DNA from 2 places in the Streptomyces afghaniensis genome. Region 2 is predicted to be linked to the other one. Evidence: predicted binding sites of a transcription regulator. Region 2 holds the regulator's gene; the other holds the start of a gene.
What was found. The regulator HspR, encoded in region 2, represses chaperone genes until heat shock. The targets are predictions, from matches to a motif close to TTGAGNNNNNNNNNCTCAA.

Region 1: lon (endopeptidase La) is a predicted target of HspR. The motif match lies at 5,836-5,854, and genes of this name have one in related genera.

The regions. Positions count from the first base shown of each region.
Region 1 is NZ_JBIRGJ010000010.1:291,062-302,157, forward strand. It holds gene ACH4G3_RS35670 (multifunctional oxoglutarate decarboxylase/oxoglutarate dehydrogenase thiamine pyrophosphate-binding subunit/dihydrolipoyllysine-residue succinyltransferase subunit) at 1-1,109, opposite strand, end outside; gene ACH4G3_RS35675 (HAMP domain-containing sensor histidine kinase) at 1,391-2,503, opposite strand; gene ACH4G3_RS35680 (response regulator transcription factor) at 2,500-3,240, opposite strand; gene ACH4G3_RS35685 (spermidine synthase family protein) at 3,365-4,042, opposite strand; gene ACH4G3_RS35690 (rhomboid-like protein) at 4,214-5,041, shown strand; gene ACH4G3_RS35695 (GNAT family N-acetyltransferase) at 5,054-5,701, opposite strand; gene lon (endopeptidase La) at 5,877-8,291, shown strand; gene ACH4G3_RS35705 (MarR family winged helix-turn-helix transcriptional regulator) at 8,466-8,957, shown strand; gene ACH4G3_RS35710 (protein phosphatase 2C domain-containing protein) at 8,991-9,776, opposite strand; gene ACH4G3_RS35715 (sensor histidine kinase) at 10,145-11,096, shown strand, end outside.
Region 2 is NZ_JBIRGJ010000003.1:227,848-238,943, reverse strand. It holds gene ACH4G3_RS11675 (MraY family glycosyltransferase) at 1-695, shown strand, start outside; gene dnaK (molecular chaperone DnaK) at 790-2,652, shown strand; gene grpE (nucleotide exchange factor GrpE) at 2,649-3,308, shown strand; gene dnaJ (molecular chaperone DnaJ) at 3,345-4,526, shown strand; gene ACH4G3_RS11655 (heat shock protein transcriptional repressor HspR) at 4,532-4,984, shown strand; gene ACH4G3_RS11650 (sugar ABC transporter substrate-binding protein) at 5,256-6,365, shown strand; gene ACH4G3_RS11645 (helix-turn-helix transcriptional regulator) at 6,576-7,607, shown strand; gene ACH4G3_RS11640 (helix-turn-helix transcriptional regulator) at 7,632-8,642, opposite strand; gene ACH4G3_RS11635 (Rieske (2Fe-2S) protein) at 8,944-9,279, shown strand; gene ACH4G3_RS11630 (pyridoxamine 5'-phosphate oxidase family protein) at 9,483-9,899, opposite strand; gene clpB (ATP-dependent chaperone ClpB) at 10,003-11,096, shown strand, end outside.

The sequences.
Region 1 (11,096 bases), on a different contig from region 2:
GTCGACGTGAGCGTCATGACCTTCGAGATGCCGAGCTTGTTCAGGGTGTCCTGGGAGGTGCCCTGGAACTCCGCCGGGTAGTCCATGGAGCCGACGCCCATGATCACGGACTGGCCGGGCATCAGACGCGGCACCGAGTGGACCGTGCCGAGGCCGCCGGGGTTGGTCAGGGAGACCGTGACCCCGGAGAAGTCGTCCATCGTCAGCTTGCCGTCGCGGGCGCGGCGGACGATGTCCTCGTAGGCCTGCCAGAACTCGAAGAAGTTCAGCGTCTCGGCCTTCTTGATCGCCGCGACGACCAGCTGGCGGTCGCCGTTCGGCTTGACCAGGTCGATGGCGAGGCCGAGGTTGACGTGGTCCGGCTTGACCAGGGTCGGCTTGCCGTCCACCTTCGCGAACGAGTAGTTCATCGCCGGCATCGCCTTGATGGCCTGGACCATCGCGTAGCCGATGAGGTGCGTGAAGGAGATCTTCCCGCCACGCGCCCGCTTGAGGTGGTTGTTGATGACGATGCGGTTGTCGAACAGCAGCTTCACCGGGACCGCGCGCACGGACGTGGCCGTGGGCAGCTCCAGGGAGGCGTCCATGTTCTTCGCGACCGCGGCGGCGGGACCGCGCAGCACGACCTGCTCGGGGCCCGAGGGGGCCTCGGCGGCGGGCTCGGCCTTCGGCTTCGCGGCGGCGGGCTTGGCGGCCGGGGCGGCCTTCGCCGGAGCCGGTGCCTGGGCCTGGGCCTGGGCGGGAGCCTGAGCCGGTGCCTGCGCGGCGGGCTTCGCCTGGGCGGGAGCCGGCGCGGCGGCCGCGGGCTTCGGGGCCGCCGGGGCGGGGGCCGCGGCCTGGGCGGGTGCGGCAGGGGCCGCCGGCTGAGCGGTGGTCCCCGCGGCCCCCGCGGCCGCGGTACCCGCCGGAGCCGAGGCGGCAGCCGCCCCCGGCTTGTAGTCGGCGAAGAAGTCCCACCAGGCTCGGTCTACCGAATTCGGGTCCTGGAGGTACTGCTGATAGATCTCGTCGACGAGCCACTCGTTGGCACCGAACGACGCAGCAGGGTTCTTCCCCGCTTGGTCGGTGTCGGTCGAGATGCTCGAGTTACTGGGGGACTGTGGCGACACGGCGGCAACCGCCCTCTTCCGCTTCACAAGATGATGGACAGCGGGAATCAAGGCTACGCCCCCTGGACCGGGTAGGTCAGGTCGGGCCCGTTCAACGTCGCGCAAGTCACATCTTGAACTGTGTTTCGGGGCTTGAAATGGCGGGAAACAAGCGTGGTTCCGCTTAAAGAGGGAAGGGCGCGGCAGGGCCTCGTGCGCCGACGGCGCGGGCCTGTGCCTGATCACACGTGTCCGTCAGTGCGGACGCCCGTGGATCTTGTGGCTCCGCTTCGAACTTTACGTCAACTTGGCAGAGATGGAAGTCCCGGAAGAGTGACAAGAATCCGGCAACCACGCTCGGATTCGGCCACTCCGATCCGCCCGCCGTGCAGATCCACCGCCCAGCGCGCGATGGCCAGCCCGAGACCCGTACCGCCGTCGCTCCCTGGCCCCTGCGGCCGTTTGACGTTGCCGCGGTTGAACCGCTCGAAGACGCGGTGCCACTCGGACTTCGGAATACCGGGGCCCTCGTCCAGGACTTCCAGCTCCAGCGACTCCGGCAGCGCGCCGCGCCGCGCCTTGACCGTCACACGGCCGTGCGGCGGGCTGTGCTTGACCGCGTTGTCGATGAGGTTGGCCACGACCTGGTGGATGCGCTCCGGGTCGGCGTGCGCGGTCAACTCCGGCGGGTGGACGTCGAGGTGCAGATGGACGTCCGTACGGGTGTGACTGCCCGAGCCGGTGGCGATGCCCGCGCGCACGGAGGCGACCATGTTGGCCTCCTTCAGTACGCCGGACAGATACGGCCACACCTCGAACCGCCGCTGTTTCAGCGGTACGACGCCGTTGTCCAGGCGGGACAGGTCCAGCAGCGTCTCCACCAGCCGGCCGAGCCGCTCGGTCTGCTTCAGCGCCGTGCGCATCGTCTCCGGGTCGGCCTGCGTGACGCCGTCGACGATGTTCTCCAGCACCGCGCGCAGGCCGGCGATGGGTGTGCGCAGCTCGTGCGAGACGTTCGCCACGAGTTCCTTGCGCTGGCTGTCCTGCGCCTCCAGCTCGTCGGCCATGGCGTTGATCGTCACGGCCAGGTCGCCCAGCTCGTCACGGCGGTTCTCCCGCGTCCGGCGGGTGTAGTCGCCCTGCGAGATCGAACGGGCCACGGCCGTCATCTCGTCCAGCGGCGCGGTGAGCGAATGGGCCACGAACTGCGTAATGAGCAGTGTGGCGATCATCGAGAAGACCGTGATGAAGCGCAGCTCCGTCTTCGTGTGCACCGCGATCACCGACAGGCCCGTGGTGATCAGCACCGAGATGACGACCAGCGCGCCCAGCTTGGTCTTGATCGAGAACGGGCTCACCCCGCCCCAGGGTTCCGGCTCCCCGGGGTTTCTCCGTGCGGCCGGCCCGCCGCTCATGGCGTCGGGGTCTCCAGGGCGTAGCCCACGCCGTGCACCGTACGGATCCGCTCGGCGCCGATCTTCCGGCGCAGCGCCTTGATGTGGCTGTCGACGGTCCGGGTACCGGAGGCGTCCGCCCAGTCCCAGACCTCGGCCAGCAGCTGCTCGCGGGAGAGCACCGCGCGCGGGGTGTTCGCCAGGCACACCAGCAGGTCGAACTCGGTCGGCGTGAGGTGGACATCCTCACTCCGCACCCGGACTCGGCGCTGCGCGTGGTCGATCTCCAGTTCGCCGAGGCGCAGGATGCCGCTGCGCGGCGTCGCGGCGGCCAGCGCGGCCCGCTCCACGCGGCGCAGCAGCACGTGCACGCGCGCCGCCAGTTCCCGCATCGAGAACGGCTTCGTCATGTAGTCGTCGGCGCCGACGCCGAGCCCGACCAGCATGTCGGTCTCGTCGTCGCGTGCGGTGAGCATCAGCACCGGCACCGGGCGGGCGGCCTGCACGCGCCGGCAGACCTCCAGACCGTCGAAGCCGGGCAGCATGATGTCGAGGATCAGCAGGTCGGGCTGCCAGGCCTCGGCCGTGTCGACGGCGGCCGGACCGTCACCCGCTGTTTGCACGAGGAATCCCTCGGCTCGCAGGCGGGTCGCGATGGCATCCACGATCGTGGCGTCGTCCTCGACGACGAGAACCCGGCGCTGTGCGCCCGGTGTAGCCGTCGCCGAACCGTTGTGGGAGGTGTGTGTCTGCTCCATCGCCCGCCCCTGGGGTGTGCTTTCCGGAATCAGTGGGGTGATTCCTCGGTCTGCGCATGGTTGCGATTGACGCTTGAATGATCGGCGTCAGAGGAGCAGCGTACGGGGAGTCAGCACACCTTTGCTATCCAGGGCTGATGCCGAGGTGCACGACGTCCGGAACGCCCCGGGCAACCGGGATCTCTTCGGTACGCACCTGTTGGAACCCGACATTCCGCAGGGTTTCTTCGAATTCCGGTGAGGGCTGGGCGGACCAGACGGCGAGCACCCCGCCGGGCCTCAACACCCGTACGCAGCTTGCCAGTCCGGCCTCTCCATAGAGAATTTCGTTGCCCTCCGTGACGGTCCAGCCGGGGCCGTTGTCGATGTCGAGGCACAGGGCGTCGTACGTGGCGGATGTCTCATTGACGTAGGCCACGAGATCGGCTTCGACGATTTCCGTGCGGGGGTCGGCGAGGGCCTCGGCGGAGAACGCGCGGAGCGGGCCGTCGAGGTGCCACTCGACAATCGCGTGCTCGCGTTCCACGACCGTGATCCCTCCCCAGCGCGGGTTCGCCGCCGCGTGGGCGAGGGAGAAGCCGACGCCGAGTCCGCCGATCAGCACGTCCGGGCGGTCCCGGCCCGCCAGGGCGTCCAGGGCCGCGTCGACCAGCCGCCGCTCGGAGCGGCCGTCGGAGGTGTCCATCAGGAAGCAGCCGTTCGCGATGATCTCCAGCCGGTCGCCGTGCCGTCGCAGCACGACCTCGCCGTGCGGGCCCTCGCGACGGTCCAGCACGAGGGGGATGTCGTTCGAGGTGGGCATCCGAGCATCCTGGCAGGTGAGGGGCGTCCGGCGCCAAGCAATACGGAGAGGCCGGCCGGGGACGCGGCACGCTGCTGTCAGGTTGCTGTGAATCGGCTCTCGCGTGGCGCCGGTCACAGACAGGGGGCAAAGGTGCGCGAAGGGTGGGGCATGACGGAAGGAGCGCCCGCCGTGGATCGCACCGCGCCGGCCGACGAGACGGCCACGCCGACGCCGACGGGCGCGCCCGTTTCCGACGTGACGGCGCTGCTGGACGGGGTGCCGCGGCAGCGGGCCGGCGGCCCGCTGCCGTGCGGGACCGTGGGCCCGGACGGGCGAGAGTCCGCCGCGGTGGAGAAGCCCCGGCCTCGGCTTCGGGCGCCGCGGGTGTGGCGGCTGCTCCCCACTCCCACGGGCACGCCGTTCACGTTCGGGTACGGGATCGTCCTCTGCCTGACCTCGCTGTTCTCCGCGTACGCGGACCCCGCGCTGGTGCACGCCCTGCTCCAGGGCTCCAGTACGGATGTGGCGCACCTGGTGCGGACGCCGGAGCTGGTGCTGGTCGGCAGCGCGCTGTGGCTCGCGGGCGGGGTGGCCTCGCCGTTCGCGATCGGGTTCGTGCTCGTGCTGACCGCGCTGGAACGGCGGATCGGCGGCCTGCGCACGGCCGGTGTCTTCCTGCTCGGGCACGTCCTCGCCACCCTGGCGACCGAGGTGCCGGTCGGGCTCGCGGTGCTGGCCGGGCAGCTTCCCGAGAGTTCGCTGCACCGGCTCGACTACGGCGTCAGCTTCGGTGTCGCCGCCGGCACCGGCGCCCTGGCCGGACTGCTGCCTCTCTGGCTGCGTGTGCCGCTGCTGGCCGGCTTCGGCGGGATGCTGCTCCAGGACCTGCTCGCCCTCACCGACCCGATGACGAACTGGGGGCATCTGATCGCCCTGGCCATCGGTGTCGCGACCTGGCCGGTGCTGCGGCGGTGGCGGGGGAGGCGCACCGGCCCGATCGGACCGGCCCGGGGCTGAACCCGAGGCCGTTCAGGTCCGTGGTTCGTGCTTCGCGCTGGTGAGCGGGGCCACGACTTCCCAGCCCAGCGCCTCGTAGAGCCCTCGCCCCGCGGGCGTACCGGCGAGGACGCCGGTCCGTGCCCCTTGCCGGGCGGCGGCGCTCTGCAGCGTCCGCATGACGAAGCTGCCGAGACCCCTGCGGCGATGCCCGGGGGCCGTCTCGATCTGGTCGGCGACGGCGGTGGCGCCGGTCGGGGCCATCTGGCCGCGCGCTGCGAGCGAACCGTCCGGGGCGGCCACCATCACTCGCGTCACTCCGCCGCGCGACCAGCTGCGCAGCCGGTAGCCGTCGGGCACGTCCGGAGCGCCGTGGTCTGTCAGCGGGACCCTCATCAGATAACCGGGCTCGGGGTCGATCCACCAGCTGTCGTCCAGCCAGCCGGCGACCACCGACGGGTCCCGGAACGCCTTCAGCCACACGCCGGCCCCGGTCACCGCGCCGGCCACCTTCCGGACGGACGTCTCGTCGAGGTCGTCGCCGGTCGCGCCGAACACATGCCGTGTGACGTGGCCGTTCGCCCCCACGTCGATCGTGCAGCCCCACGGCTCGGTCACGGGCGGAGCGGCCCCGCGCGACACGATCCACCCGTCCACCCACGCCTGCACGGTCCTGTCCACGCCGCCCCCTGGTAATAGGCACTAGCCGAATTGATCTGTTACGCCGCTGACTCTACGACCCCGATCGCCCCTGGCGTCACGGTCGATCGCTCACAGCGAACGGCGGGTGGGGAACATCCGGCGACTCCCGTGCATTGAGTCGGCATAGCTCAACTTGACTGCCGAAGGGGAGATCATGGCTTCGACGTCCACACCGCTCACCCTGCCCGTGCTGCCGCTCGACGACGAGGTCGTCCTGCCCGGAATGGTGGTCCCGCTGGACCTGAGCGACTCCGAGGTCCGTGCCGCGGTGGAGGCCGCACAGGCCGCTGCTCGGACAACGCCCGGAAAGCCCCGGGTACTCCTGGTGCCACGCATCGACGGCACGTACGCCGGCACCGGTGTCCTCGGCACCGTCGAGCAGGTGGGCCGGCTGGCCGACGGCGATCCGGGCGCGCTGATCCGCGGCCGGGGCCGGGTGAGGATCGGTGCGGGGACCACGGGTCCCGGCGCGGCCCTCTGGGTCGAGGGCACCCGCGTCGACGAATCCGTCCCGGAGCCGCTGCCCGGGCAGGTCGCCGAACTGGTCAAGGAATACAAGGCCCTCGCCACCGCCTGGCTGCGCAAGCGCGGTGCCTGGCAGGTCGTCGACCGGGTGCAGGCCATCGACGACGTCTCGGCGCTCGCCGACAACTCCGGCTACTCGCCCTTCCTGACCACCGATCAGAAGGTCGAGCTGCTGGAGACCGCCGACCCGGTCGCCCGGCTGAAGCTCGCCACCCAGCAGCTGCGCGACCACCTCGCCGAGCAGGACGTGGCCGAGTCCATCGCCAAGGACGTCCAGGAGGGCGTCGACAAGCAGCAGCGCGAGTTCCTGCTGCGGCGTCAGCTCGAAGCGGTCCGCAAGGAGCTGCGCGAGCTGAACGGCGAGCAGGAGGGAGAGGAGTCCGACGACTACCGCTCCCGGGTGGAGGCCGCCGACCTGCCCGAGAAGGTCCGGGAGGCCGCGCTCAAGGAGGTCGACAAGCTGGAGCGGTCCTCCGACCAGTCGCCCGAGGGCTCGTGGATCCGCACCTGGCTCGACACGGTGCTGGAGATGCCGTGGAACGAGCGCACCGAGGACGCGTACGACATCCAGGGCGCCCAGGCCATCCTCGACGCCGAGCACTCCGGCCTTCAGGACGTGAAGGAGCGGATCACCGAGTACCTGGCCGTGCGCAAGCGGCGTACCGAGCGGGGGCTGGGCGTGGTCGGCGGGCGGCGCGGCGGTGCCGTGCTCGCGCTCGTCGGACCGCCCGGCGTCGGCAAGACCAGCCTGGGCGAGTCCGTCGCCCACGCGATGGGGCGGAAGTTCGTGCGCGTCGCCCTCGGCGGCGTCCGTGACGAGGCCGAGATCCGCGGCCACCGGCGTACGTACGTCGGTGCCCTGCCCGGCCGGGTCGTCCGCGCCATCAAGGAGGCCGGGTCGATGAACCCGGTCGTGCTGCTCGACGAGATCGACAAGGTGGGCTCGGACTTCCGGGGCGACCCGGCCGCGGCCCTGCTCGAAGTGCTCGACCCGGCGCAGAACCACACCTTCCGGGACCACTACCTGGAGGTCGAGCTGGACCTCTCGGACGTGGTCTTCCTCGCGACCGCCAACGTCCTGGAGGCGATCCCGGAGGCGCTGGCCGACCGGATGGAGATCGTCCGCCTGGACGGTTACACCGAGGACGAGAAGGTCGTCATCGCCCGCGACCACCTGCTCCCGCGTCAGCTGGAGCGGGCCGGGCTCGCCGAGGAAGAGGTGGCCATCGACGAGGGCGCGCTGCGCAAGCTCGCCGGTGAGTACACGCGCGAGGCGGGCGTGCGCAACCTGGAGCGGTCGATCGCACGGCTGCTGCGCAAGGTCGCGGCCCAGCACGAACTGGGTGAGCGGGAGCTGCCGTTCACCGTCCGGGACGAGGACCTGCGCTCTCTGATCGGACGGCCGCACCACGTGCCCGAGTCCGCCCAGGACCCGGCCGAGCGCCGCACGTCGGTGCCGGGCGTGGCGACGGGCCTCGCGGTGACGGGCGCCGGCGGTGACGTGCTGTACGTCGAGGCGTCGCTGGCCGACCCGGAGACGGGCGCGGCCGGGCTGACCCTGACCGGTCAGCTGGGGGACGTGATGAAGGAGTCCGCGCAGATCGCGCTGAGCTTCCTGCGCTCCCGCGGTGCCGAGCTGGAACTGCCGGTGGGTGATCTGAAGGACCGGGGCGTGCACATCCACTTCCCGGCGGGCGCGGTCCCCAAGGACGGCCCGAGCGCCGGCGTCACGATGACCACGGCCCTCGCCTCGCTGTTGTCCGGCCGTCTGGTCCGCACGGACGTGGCGATGACGGGCGAGGTCTCGCTGACCGGGCGGGTCCTGCCGATCGGCGGCGTGAAGCAGAAGCTGCTGGCGGCCCACCGCGCCGGGGTCACCACCGTGATCATCCCCAAGCGCAACGAGCCCGACCTGGACGACGTCCCGGCGGAGGTGCTGGACAAGCTCGACGTCCACGCCGTCACCGACGTCCGCCAGGTCCTGGAGCTGGCGCTCGCGCCCGCCACCGCGGACGCGGCGCCGGAGGTTCCGGTGGCCGCGTGACGGAGGCCACCGGATGAGGGAAGGCCCGGGTCCCGTGAGGGAGGCCCGGGCCTTCACCGTGTGGCGGCCCTGTGGACGCGCACCCCGTGACCTGCGGAATACTTGCCGAGCTGCGGCGATGGCCGCAGGTGGCGGAAAATGCAGGTACCGGGCGACAACCGAGGCAGGGCTCACGTGCACGAGGACGGCAACGACGACGGACACCGGGACGCCTCCCTGGCCGGAACCGGTGTGGATCAGCCTGCCTTTCTGGCGCTGGAGCGGGAGCTGACCGTGCTCCTGCGGAGGGCCCGGGCCAGCCAGGGCGAGATGGCCCGGGAGGTCCACCCCGACCTGGAGTCGTCCGCGTACGGCCTGCTCGTACGGCTGGACGAGTGCGGCAAGCAGCGGGCCACCGAGCTCGCCGCCTACATCGGCGTCGGCAAGGCCACGATGTCCCGCCAGTTGCGCGCCCTGGAGGAACTCGGCCTGGTCGCCCGCGAGCCCGACCCCGCCGACGGACGCGCCTGGCTCGTCGCCCTCACCCAGGAGGGCCACGACCGGGTCCGCCGGGTGCGCGAGGCCCGCCGCGCCCGGTACGCCGGCCGTCTGGCCGACTGGGACACGCGCGAGGTCACGGAGCTGGCCCGGCTGCTGCACCAGCTGAACCGGGGCATGGAGAAGTAGCCCCCGGTTCGGGTTTTTCAGGACTCCGCTTTTTCAGAACTCGACGTACACGACCGTCGCGTCGTCGTGCGTCTTGCTCCGGCCCAGGAACGATCCGGCCGAATCCGTCCGCTCCAACGTCCGCACCCGGTCCACCAGCGCCTGCGGACCCTCCTTGCGCAGGAGGCGGAAGCAGTCCGTCCAGTCGCCCTCCCCGAACCGCTCCACCCAGCGGGCCGCCCCGTCCGTCAGGGCGGCCAGGGCGCGGACCTCGCACCGGGGCAGGGTGCCGGTCACCGCTCGCCGGGCCACCGAGGGATCGGCCGCCGCCGTGAAGAAGCCGCCCTCCTTGTTGCGGAGCGTGGAGTCCACCAGCGCGTCCGTGGCCAGGGCCGAGCGGGGGAGGAGAGCCAGCCGGTCGTCCAGGAAGGGCGTCACCACGCTGTCCTGGGACTCCACGAGGAGAGCCGAGTCCGACAGGACCAGGTACTCCACCGTCTCCGGGGACCAGCGGGCCACGACCACCGTGGCCTGCGGTGTTCTGGGGTGAGAAAGGTCACAGGTTGACGCGTGCGCCTCAGCGGTACGCGCGATGGCGCGGGACAAGGCGTCGACCAGGGGAACATCCGGGAGTGAAACGGTCAGTTCGGTCAGGGCTCCACCGAGGCGTGCGGTGAACCAGGGGACGGAATGCAGACAGCCCGTCCCGCCCCTCGGCGGTGTGACCCCGTCCAGGACGACGACCGAACCACCCTGTCCGGAGGCCGGTAGTCCGACACTGGCGAAGTCCTCGTTGGGGCGGTCCGCGTCTCCCGGCTCCGAGGCGAGTTCAGTACGCATCCAGCCAGTCTGCACGAGCCCTTCACAAGGTCCGCAAAACGCTGGCAATGGTTGCCGGACTGGTGCGGTCATACAGGTCAGACGCCCCGTTTGGGATGGAATGCTTTGTTCCGGGAAGGCGTGGTGGCGAATACTGCCACCGCCCGCGCACGGCGTCCAACCGGCCTGCCGAACAAGGCCGCTGCAAGGGCCAGCGGAACTTGCTCCCCAACTCTCCTCCGGGGTTCACTCCTTCGGGTGGCGGGTCAGGTGATGCACGTGCGCTGCCCACCGGCGCTGGGAGGGTCGGGAAGTGTACCTGGAGTACGCACCAGTTGACGGAGCGTCATCCGGGCCCATGAGTTCACGAGTCAGGAATGCGAGCACCGGTGCAGAAGACGCGGCCTCGTCGCCCAGGCAAGCAGACGGCCCCCGTTCAGGGCGCTGAGCCGACGCCCCCCACCGGCAAGGGCCGCCCCACCCATGTACGCAACCGGCTCATCGTGGCCGTGGCCGTGGTCGCAGCTGCCATCGCCGGTGCGGGCACCCCGTCCGTCCTCGCCGCCTCCGGGCAACTCCACGACTCCCAGAAGCTGGTGACGCTCGCCGAGCAGACGCAGGGCGCCCTCGTCCTGGCGCACTCCCTCGCCGACGAGCGCGACGACGTCACCTCCTACATCGCGGCCGGCCGCCCCAAGTCCAAGGCGCCTTCCGAGCAGCGCAGCGCCCGCGTGGACCGGCAGGTCGAGGAGTTGCGGAGCGACACCGACACGCCCGCCTCGCTCCGTTCCGACCTCGACGACATCGCGGCCGTGCGCCGGGCGGCGCTCACCGGCAAGAGCAGCGCTCTCGAAGCGCACCAGGCGTACTCCACCGCCATCACCGAGCTCCACCGGCTCGCCGAGCAGCTGGCGCAGCAGACGCCGCCCCGCGCGGGTGCGGGCGGACAGGCCCTGGCCGAACTGGACTCCGCCGTCCAGCAGGCCGCCGCGGCCCGGGGGCTGCTGCTCGCCGCCTTCAGCGTGCCGCGCGGCACCGAGACGGCCATCGACCCGGTCACCGGCCTGCCGACCGAGACCTCCTCGGACGCCGACGCCCGGCAGCGCGACGCACTGAGCGCCGCCGCCCAGCAGGCCCGGCTGCGCTCCGACGCCGCCCTGGCCGACTTCCGCGACACCGCGCCCAAGGCGGCCCGTACCTCGTTCGACAACACGGTCACCGGCACCGAGGTCAACTCCGCCGAGAAGTACCTCGCCACCCTCACCGACCAGCCGACGCTGTCCGGCAGCGAGCTCTCCACCAACACCAAGAGGCTGGACGCGGCCCTCTCCGCCCGGGTCG
Region 2 (11,096 bases):
TCGTGCCGTACGCGGAGGCGGGCGTGGGGACCGGGGTGCTGGGGGCCCTGTGGGTCGTCGGGGTGACCTTCGGGTTCCGGGGGCTCGACCATGCCGACGGGCTCGCTGGGACGGCCGGGGTCCTCGCGGCGTTCGCGGTGGCGGCCTGCGCCGCCGTCGACGTGATGGACGGGATCGCGGTGCTGATGAGCGTGCTGGCCGCCGCGCTGACCGGGTTCCTGCTGCACAACTGGCACCCCGCGCGCGTGGCGCTGGGGAGTTGCGGGTCCATGTCCGCGGGGTTCGTGATCGCCATGAGTGCCGTGCATGTCCGCGCGGGGTTCGGCGTCGGGGAGAGCGCCGGGGTGCTGTTCGCGCTGACCGCGGTGGTGGGTGCCGATGCCGTGCTCGTCCTGCTCTCGCGGCGGTTGGGCGGGCGGCCCGTCGTCCGCAGCGGGCCGGACCATCTCGCGCACCGGCTGCGGCGGATCGGGCTGACCGCGCCGGGGGCGGCTCTGCTGCTGGGGGCCGGCGCGTTCTCCGCGGCGCTCGTCGGGGTACTCGCGCACCTCGGCCGGGTCGGGGGTGACGCCCTGTGGTGGGTGGCGGGAGGGGCCCTCCTGGTGGTGTTCGCCCTTTTGTGTGTCCCCGTGTACGCCGATCGACGCGCTGTGTCGCCGCAGGTCAGAGCGCCGTTGCGTGTAAGGAACGGATAAGAGTTGAGCCAGGTCGACTCAGCTCTGTTGACCGGTTGGGAGCCGTCGTGCACACTTGAGTCCGTTCCACTCAAGTCAGCTGGAGGAATCAACCATGGCACGTGCGGTCGGCATCGACCTGGGCACGACTAACTCCGTCGTCAGCGTTCTGGAGGGCGGCGAGCCCACCGTCATCACCAACGCCGAGGGCGCCAGGACCACGCCGTCCGTCGTCGCCTTCGCCAAGAACGGTGAGGTGCTCGTCGGAGAGGTGGCCAAGCGTCAGGCGGTCACCAACGTGGACCGGACCATTCGCTCGGTCAAGCGGCACATGGGCACCGACTGGAAGATCGAGCTGGACGGGAAGCCCTTCAACCCGCAGCAGATCAGCGCCTTCGTGCTCCAGAAGCTGAAGCGGGACGCCGAGTCCTACCTGGGCGAGAAGGTGACCGACGCGGTCATCACCGTCCCGGCGTACTTCAACGACTCCGAGCGCCAGGCCACGAAGGAGGCCGGCGAGATCGCCGGTCTGAACGTGCTGCGCATCGTCAACGAGCCCACCGCGGCCGCGCTGGCGTACGGCCTCGACAAGGACGACCAGACCATCCTGGTCTTCGACCTCGGTGGCGGTACGTTCGACGTCTCGCTGCTGGAGATCGGCGACGGTGTCGTCGAGGTGAAGGCCACCAACGGCGACAACCACCTCGGTGGTGACGACTGGGACCAGCGCATCGTCGACTACCTGGTCCAGCAGTTCCAGTCCGGCCACGGCGTGGACCTGGGCAAGGACAAGATGGCCCTGCAGCGTCTGCGCGAGGCCGCCGAGAAGGCGAAGATCGAGCTGTCCTCGTCCACCGAGACCTCGATCAACCTGCCCTACATCACCGCCTCCGCCGAGGGCCCCCTGCACCTCGACGAGAAGCTCACCCGCGCCCAGTTCCAGCAGCTGACCGCGGACCTCCTGGAGCGCTGCAAGACGCCGTTCCACAACGTCATCAAGGACGCCGGCATCTCCATCAGCGAGATCGACCACGTCGTCCTGGTCGGCGGCTCGACCCGTATGCCCGCCGTCGCCGAGCTCGTCAAGGAGCTGACCGGCGGCAAGGACGCCAACAAGGGCGTCAACCCGGACGAGGTCGTCGCCATCGGCGCCGCCCTGCAGGCCGGTGTCCTCAAGGGCGAGGTCAAGGACGTCCTGCTCCTCGACGTCACCCCGCTGTCCCTCGGTATCGAGACCAAGGGCGGCATCATGACCAAGCTCATCGAGCGCAACACCACGATCCCGACCAAGCGGTCCGAGATCTTCACGACGGCCGAGGACAACCAGCCGTCCGTGCAGATCCAGGTCTACCAGGGCGAGCGCGAGATCGCGGCGTACAACAAGAAGCTCGGGATGTTCGAGCTGACCGGTCTGCCCCCGGCGCCCCGCGGCGTCCCGCAGATCGAGGTCTCCTTCGACATCGACGCCAACGGCATCATGCACGTGACCGCGAAGGACCTGGGCACGGGCAAGGAGCAGAAGATGACCGTCACCGGCGGCTCCTCGCTGCCGAAGGACGAGGTCGACCGCATGCGCCAGGAGGCCGAGCAGTACGCGGAGGAGGACCACAAGCGCCGCGAGGCCGCCGAGTCCCGCAACCAGGGCGAGCAGCTCGTCTACCAGACCGAGAAGTTCCTCAAGGACAACGAGGACAAGGTCCCCGGCGAGATCAAGACCGAGGTCGAGGAAGCCGTCGCCGAGCTGAAGGAGAAGCTCAAGGGCGAGGACACGGCCGAGATCCGCACCGCCACGGAGAAGGTCGCGGCCGTCTCGCAGAAGCTCGGCCAGGCCATGTACGCCGACGCGAACGCCGCGCAGGCCGCCGGCGGCGCCTCCGCCGGAGCCGACGCGGGCGCCGGTGCCGGTGACGCCAAGGCCGACGACGACGTCGTGGACGCCGAGATCGTGGACGACGAGCGGAAGGACGGTGCCGCGTGACGGAGGAGACCCCGGGCTTCGACGAGCAGCAGCCCGACGTCCCTTCCGGCGCCACCTCCGAAGACGCCGAGCCGAAGGCCGCCGACTCCCCCTCCACGGAGGAGGGGGCGGCCCCGGCCGGGGACACGGGCCAGGACGTGGCTCTGGTGGCCCAGCTGGACCAGGCCCGCACGGCGCTCAGCGAGCGCACGGCGGACCTCCAGCGCCTCCAGGCCGAGTTCCAGAACTACCGCCGCCGGGTCGAGCGCGACCGGATCGCGGTCAAGGAGATCGCCATCGCGAACCTCCTGACCGAGCTCCTGCCCGTGCTCGACGACATCGGCCGCGCGCGTGAACACGGCGAGCTGGTCGGCGGCTTCAAGTCCGTCGCCGAGTCGCTGGAGAGCACGGCGGCCAAGATGGGCCTCCAGCAGTTCGGCAAGGAGGGCGAGCCCTTCGACCCGACGATCCACGAAGCCCTGATGCACAGCTACGCACCGGACGTCACCGAGACGACGTGCGTCGCGATCCTGCAGCCCGGGTACCGGATCGGCGAGCGCACCATCCGCCCCGCGCGGGTGGCGGTGGCCGAGCCCCAGCCGGGAGCGCAGACGGTCAAGGCGGACGAGACCGCCGAAGCCGACGACAAGGAGAGCGGTGGCCCGGAAGAGGGCTGACGTCATAGCGGACGAAGGGAAGGAGGGGCGTCGAGGATGAGCACCAAGGACTTCATCGAGAAGGACTACTACAAGGTCCTCGGCGTCCCCAAGGACGCCACCGAGGCCGAGATCAAGAAGGCGTACCGGAAGCTCGCCCGCGAGTACCACCCGGACGCCAACAAGGGCAACGTCAAGGCGGAGGAGCGCTTCAAGGAGATCTCCGAGGCCAACGACATCCTCGGCGATCCCAAGAAGCGCAAGGAGTACGACGAGGCACGCGCCCTCTTCGGCAACGGCGGCTTCCGCCCGGGGCCCGGCGCGGGCGGCGGCTCCTTCAACTTCGACCTGGGCGACCTCTTCGGAGGCGCCCCGGGCGGCGGCCAGGGAGCCGGCGGTTTCGGCGGTGGACTCGGTGACGTCTTCGGGGGCCTGTTCAACCGTGGCGGCGCGGGCGCGGGGACGCGCACGCATCCGCGGCGCGGCCAGGACATCGAGTCCGAGGTCACGCTGAGCTTCACCGAGGCGATCGAGGGCGCGACCGTCCCGCTGCGGATGTCCTCGCAGTCGCCCTGCAAGGCCTGCTCGGGCACCGGTGACAAGAACGGCACACCGCGGGTGTGCCCGACCTGCGTCGGCACCGGGCAGGTCGCCCGGGGCAGCGGCGGTGGCTTCTCCCTCACCGACCCCTGCCCGGACTGCAAGGGCCGCGGCCTGATCGCAGAGAACGCCTGCGAGGTCTGCAAGGGCAGCGGCCGGGCCAAGTCCTCGCGGACCATGCAGGTGCGCATCCCCGCGGGCGTCAGCGACGGCCAGCGGATCCGGCTGCGCGGCAAGGGAGCGCCGGGCGAGCGCGGCGGCCCGGCGGGCGACCTGTACGTGGTCGTGCACGTCGACTCCCACCCGGTGTTCGGCCGCAAGGACGACAACCTCACCGTCACCGTCCCGGTGACCTTCGCCGAGGCGGCCCTCGGCGGCGAGGTCCGGGTGCCGACGCTGGGCGGCCCGCCCGTCACGCTGAAGCTGCCGCCCGGCACGCCCAACGGCCGCACCATGCGCGCCCGGGGCAAGGGCGCGGTCCGCAAGGACGGCACCCGCGGCGACCTCCTGGTCACCGTCGAGGTGAGTGTTCCGAAGGACCTGACGGGGAAGGCTCGTGACGCGCTCGAGGCGTATCGCGAGGCGACCGCGGGTGAGGATCCGCGGGCGGAGCTGTTCCAGGCCGCGAAGGGAGCATGAGTCAGATGGACGGTCGTCGACGCAACCCGTATGAACTGACCGAGGAGACCCCGGTCTACGTCATCTCGGTGGCGGCCCAGCTGTCCGGCCTGCACCCGCAGACCCTGCGCCAGTACGACCGTCTGGGCCTGGTGTCTCCGGACCGCACCGCCGGCCGGGGCCGCCGCTACTCGGCCCGCGACATCGAACTGCTGCGCACCGTCCAGCAGTTGTCGCAGGACGAGGGCATCAACCTGGCGGGCATCAAGCGCATCATCGAACTGGAGAACCAGGTCGCCGCGCTCCAGGCCCGGGTGGCCGAGCTGGAGGACGCGCTCGACGGCGCGGCGGCGGCCATGCGGCAGCGCGAGGCGGCGGTGCACGCGTCGTACCGCCGAGACCTGGTGCCGTACCAGGAGGTCCAGCAGACCAGCGCGCTGGTCGTGTGGCGGCCGAAACGGCAGCAGCAGTCGGACTGACGCGCGTACGCCTGCGGAAAGGGCCGGGAGAACACTCCCGGCCCTTTTCGTATGTCTTGGGGCGTTTCCGCCGGGCCTCCTGTGGATGACCGGATGGTGCACGTCACTTGGAGGTGATTCCGCACAGTCTTCACAAGTGCTGCGGAGCGTGGTGTTGTCATCTCGTTAAGTGGTTCCGCTTGACGCTGGGGGGCGCAGCAACGTTGGCTTTTCAGTCACATGGGCCACAAAGTGTGCCCACGTCCGAATCACACGCGAAGTGAGCTCCCGCATGCGCCGTCGTATCTCCATATCCGTGGCCGCGGCCACGATGTCCGTCACGCTCGCCGGCTGCGGCGTGCTCAACGCGACAGGGAGCAGCGACGAGGCGAGCCCGACCAAGGGCAACGACATCACGGTGGGCCTGCTGCTCCCGGAGAAGGCGAACACCCGGTACGAGAACTTCGACTACCCCATCATCAAGAGGAAGGTCGAGTCCCTCACCAACGACCGGGGACGCGTCGAGTACGCCAACGCCGAAGCGAGCGCCGACACGCAGGCGGCCCAGCTGCAGCAGATGATCGACGACCGGGTCGACGTGATCCTGCTGGACGCCGTCGACGCGCACGCCATCGCCGGCGGAGTGAAGAAGGCCAAGGACGCCGGCATCCCGGTCATCGCCTACGACCGGCTGGCCGAGGGCCCGATCGACGCGTACATCTCCTTCGACAACGAACTGGTCGGCGAGGTCCAGGGGCGCACCCTGCTGGAGGCGATCGGCGAGAAGGCGAGCCTCTCCGACAAGATCGTGATGATGAACGGCTCGCCGACGGACCCGAACGCCAAGCAGTTCAAGGCCGGTGCGATGTCCGAGCTGAACGGCAAGGTGACGATCGCGCAGTCCTTCGACACCAAGGACTGGAAGCCGGAGAACGCCGAGGCCAACATGGCCGAGGCGATCCAGAAGATCGGCAAGGACGACATCGCCGCGGTGTACTCCGCCAACGACGGCATGGCGGGCGGCATCGTCAAGGCGCTGGAGGCCGCGGGCGTGACCGACCTGCCGCCGATCACCGGACAGGACGCGGAGCTCCCGGCGGTGCAGCGGATCATCACCGGCGACCAGTACATGAGCGTGTACAAGTCGTACCCGCAGGAGGCCGAGAACGCCGCGGAGATGGCCGTGGCCAAGGTTCAGGGCCGGGACATCCAGTTCGCCGCCCTCGCCCGCGACAAGGTCGACAGCCCCACCCACAAGGGCATTCCCGCCCACCTCGTGCCGGTGGTCGCCCTGACGAAGTCCAACATCAAGGACACGGTCGTCGCCGACGACATCTACAAGCTGTCGGACATCTGCACGGCGAAGTACGAGTCGGCTTGCGAGGCGATCGGCCTCAAGTAGCCGATCCGCCTGCCGTCTGCCCTCTGCTGTCTGCCGCCTTTCAGGTCGCCCACCGGCCATTTGTTGCAACGTGACGAGCTGAGCCGCGGAAATACCGGTGCGTACCGGTGTTTTCCGGCGAGGGCGGTGCGGGGAGCCGTGTTGCGGAGCAGGTCCCGTCCGCGCATAGTTGCGCTGCGGAAGACGGCGAAACCGGGGGTGGGATCGGCGATGGCCGGGCACGGGGCGGAGGAGCATCCACACGGTGCCGACCGACTGTGCGAGGCCGGGGATCGCGTGTATTCCCGGGCCGTACGGCGGGGCCGCGTGCCGCGCCGGGACGCTGATCCGGTGCCCTGTCTGCTGGAACTCGCCCTGCTGCACCCCGACCCCGACGACATGGACTGGCTGGTGCCGACCCCGCCGCAGGAGGTCATGACCCGGCTGCTGCGCGGGATGTACGACGAGGTCAGCGCGAGCCAGCGGCGGGTGGGTTCGGCCGTGGCGGCGTTCGAGTGGTACGCCGGGCTGGGGCGCCAGGTGCAGCCGGCCCCGCCCGCGGCCGAGGGCTCGGCGATCCGGGTGCTGGACGGACTCGCCCGGATCCAGGCCGCGATGGACGAGGCGACCCAGGCGTGCACGACCGAGGTGCTCACGGTGCAGCCGGGCGGCATCCGGCGCGAGGCGGAACTCTCCGAGGGGCTGCACCGGGCGCTGGCGCTGCGCGGCCGGGGCGTGCGGATGCGGGACCTGTACACGCATGTCGCCCGGCACGGGCAGGGGCTGCTGAACTACCTGGAGCTGATGGGCGACGCGGTGGAGGCCCGCACGCTGGACGAGGTGATCGACCGGCTGATCCTCTTCGACCGGACGGTGGCCTTCATCCCCGCCAACACCGACCGCACGATGGCCCTGGAGCTACGGCACCCGGCGATCGTCGAGTACCTCGTCACGGTGTTCGAGCGGCTCTGGCGCCTCGCCATCCCGCTGACCGCGCCGCTGCCCGACACCGGCATCGAGGGCATCTCCCACCGGGAGCAGTCGATCGCGGCGCTGCTGGCGGAAGGGCACCAGGACGCCGTCATCGCGGAACGCCTGGGCATAAGCGTGCGGACGTGCCGGGCACACATCGCCCGGCTGTCGGAGACGCTGGGGGCGGCGAGCCGTACGCAGTTGGGGGTGCGGATCGCACAGGCGGGCCTGGACGGTCCGCCACGGCCGGCTGTCTCCCCGACCCTCGGTGCCACGAGGTCACCCCGGTGACTCCCCCCTGCGTGGTGACCGGCCTCATTGCTCCTGGTTCAGGATGCCGGACTGCGCGATGAGATAGCCCAACTGGGCCCGGCTGCCACTGCCCAGGGCAGACGCGAGCTTGGCTATGTGGGCCCGGCAGGTACGGACGTTCATGCCGAGGCGGCGTGCGATGGCCTCGTCGACGTGGCCCTCGACCAGGAGCTTGGCGATCGAGTACTGGATCTCCGTGATGCCGTCGCGTGCGGTCTCGTACGGGGTGCCCGTGCTCAGCGGCACGGAGCGGTCCCACAGATACTCGAAGAGCTTCATGAGGTAGCGGACCAGGCCGGGGTGGCGCAGCTCCAGGGCGACCTGCTGATCGTCACGGGCGGGAATGAAAGCGACGGACTCGTCGCAGATGATCAGGCGCTCGACGAGTTCGTCGATGGTGCGGTACTCCGCCTTGCCGTTGGAGAGCTGGGCGGCGTACGCCAGCTGCTCCGGGTTGTAGCGGGCGGTGTGCTGGTACAGGGTCCGGATTCGCACTCCACGTTCGATCAGCGGCCTGTCCCGCTCCAGCCCGCGCAACAGGCTGCGTTCGGACATCCGGTCGCTCGGCTGGACCGTGAGCATTTCCTGCTGGCACTGGGCCGTCGCCATGTTGAGCGCCGCGTTGATCCGCTCGCCGCCTTCCAGCACGGTGATGGCGTCACTGGTCGCGGCGAGCTGGGTGCCGAGGGCCATGAACGGCTCAAAGGTCTCGGCAAGGCCGGTCGCCAGGCGCCGGCGCTCGGCGATCTCCTGTTCCAGCGGATTGAGCTGCCGGGACAGAGCGACCGCCGGGGGCACCGGCCGCAGCCATTCCGGGTCGTCCGGATCCGGGTGGAGCAAGGCGAACTCCACCAGGCAGGGGGCGGGCTCCACATCCGCACGGGCGATGCGTCCGGCGCGCAATGCGGCGGCATACAGACGGCCGCTCTCATCGCACCACTCGGTCATCGCATGGGGATGTGTCGCCTTAGTCCGATTCGATGCCAAATCTCCACCCCCCAGGGTCCTGAACATGCAGGAACATGATGCATTGATTCTGTGGCCATGACGTGCCCGAATGAGCCATCGTCGTACCTGACGGGGGAAAAGGGGACCTTCAAGTGAGGACGAAGCCGACTATGCGTAACAGAATGCTTCGCTCGGTGCTTGTCGCCGCCTTCTCCGCCGTTGTAGCCCTCGGCGCGCTGAGTGGCTCCTCCGATGCGAAGGGTGATATTCGGGCGAACAGCAGCTGGCCGTCCGTTGCCGTGAACACCAGTGGCACGGAGAACAGCAGTTGGCCGAGCTCCGGGGCAGCGGAAGCCGGGAGCTGACCGTGACAACTCCACCCGACGACCGCTCCTTCCGCCGCGAAATGGCAACCGCCTATCGCTCCGGCTGGCACTTCATCGACCTGGTCACCGCCATCCCCCACAGCGGCGACTCGTTGATGGTGACCGTGTTCGGCGAGCCGGTGGTCGTCACGCGGGACGAGGACGAGGACGTACGGGCTTACCGGTGTCTGCGGCGGCCTCGGGGGGCGCCGCAGCCCGTGCGGTGTGCCGTACGGTACGGAATGATCTTTGTGAACCTGGACCAAAGGGACCACGAGCAGGTGGAAGCCGACTCTCCCGTCCCGAGGACCATCTCTGCCACCCCCCGCAGTGCCTGACGCGATTCCCCCGTCGTAACAGATCGCTCAGGTGCTTCCCCCCGCAGCGGCGTCACCGTGACCTGAACACGGTGACGCCGCTGCAGTTTCTGGGGACATTTCCGGGTATCACCCGAGTCGCGCGGTGGCCGGATCCAATCGATCATCGGTGTGGATTTTCACTTCGATCAACTTCCCGGTCGACCGTTCCCTCACGGTCACCCTCACCCTCGCCCCATCGCTCGCGTCAGCCGTATCTCGATCACCACGCGTGCGGGATTGGGTGAGGGCGTCCGTCCGTAGCGTTCCGCGTAACGGCGCTCCGCCTCCGCCACCCGCTCCGGTTCCGTGCGGACGAAGGCCCGGCCCTCCAGGGTCGCCCAGCGCCGGCCCTCCATCTGGCAGACGGCGACCGCCGCTCCCTGCTTCCCGGCGGCCAGCACGTGCCGCACCTTGGCGCTCGCCTTGTTCGTGATCACCCGAGCGAGCCGGGCCTCGGGATCGTATGTGACCCCGACGGGTACCACGTGCGGAGTGCCGTCCGGGCGGGGAGTCGTCAGGGTGCACACATGCCGCTCCCGCCAGAAGGCGAGATACGGCGGGTCCGGGGCACCCGGATCGACGGAGTACTTGGTCGCCATGCCCCGGAACTTAACCCCTGTCTGCTCCCCGAACCTGCCTTGAGTGGACTAGACTCAACTTTGTGCAAGTCGTTCGGGTCAGTGCAAGGAGGAGAACGCGAACGTGGACGCCGAGCTGACCAACCGGAGCCGGGACGCCATCAACGCGGCCAGCAACAGGGCCGTGACCGAGGGCCACCCCGACCTCACCCCAGCCCACCTGCTCCTCGCGCTGCTCCAGGGGCAGGACAACGAGAACATCACCGATCTGCTCGCCGCGGTCGACGTCGACCAGGCGGCCGTACGCGCCGGAGCCGAGCGCGTACTCGCCGGGCTGCCCAGCGTGACCGGTTCCACCGTGGCGCCGCCCCAGCCCAACCGCGAGATGCTCGCCGTCGTCGCCGACGCGCAGGCCCGCGCCAAGGACCTCGGGGACGAGTACCTCTCCACGGAGCACCTCCTCATCGGCATCGCCGCGAAGGGCGGCGCGGCCGGCGAGGTGCTGTCCCAGCAGGGCGCCGACGCCAGGAAGCTCCAGGACGCCTTCCAGAAGGCGCGGGGACAGCGGCGCGTGACCACGGCCGACCCCGAGGGGCAGTACAAGGCCCTGGAGAAGTTCGGGACCGACTTCACCGCCGCCGCGCGGGAAGGAAAGCTCGACCCCGTCATCGGGCGGGACCAGGAGATCCGGCGCGTGGTGCAGGTGCTGTCCCGGCGCACCAAGAACAACCCCGTGCTCATCGGCGAGCCCGGCGTCGGCAAGACCGCCGTCGTCGAGGGGCTCGCCCAGCGGATCGTCAAGGGGGACGTGCCCGAGTCCCTCAAGGACAAGCGGCTCGTCGCGCTCGATCTGGGCGCCATGGTCGCCGGGGCCAAGTACCGCGGCGAGTTCGAGGAGCGGCTGAAGACCGTCCTCGCCGAGATCAAGGACTCCGACGGGCAGATCATCACCTTCATCGACGAGCTGCACACCGTCGTGGGGGCCGGTGCCGGCGGCGACTCCGCCATGGACGCGGGCAACATGCTCAAGCCCATGCTCGCCCGCGGTGAGCTGCGCATGGTCGGTGCCACCACACTGGACGAGTACCGGGAGCGGATCGAGAAGGACGCCGCCCTGGAGCGGCGCTTCCAGCAGGTGCTGGTCGCCGAGCCGAGCGTCGAGGACTCCATCGCGATCCTGCGCGGCCTCAAGGGACGGTACGAGGCCCACCACAAGGT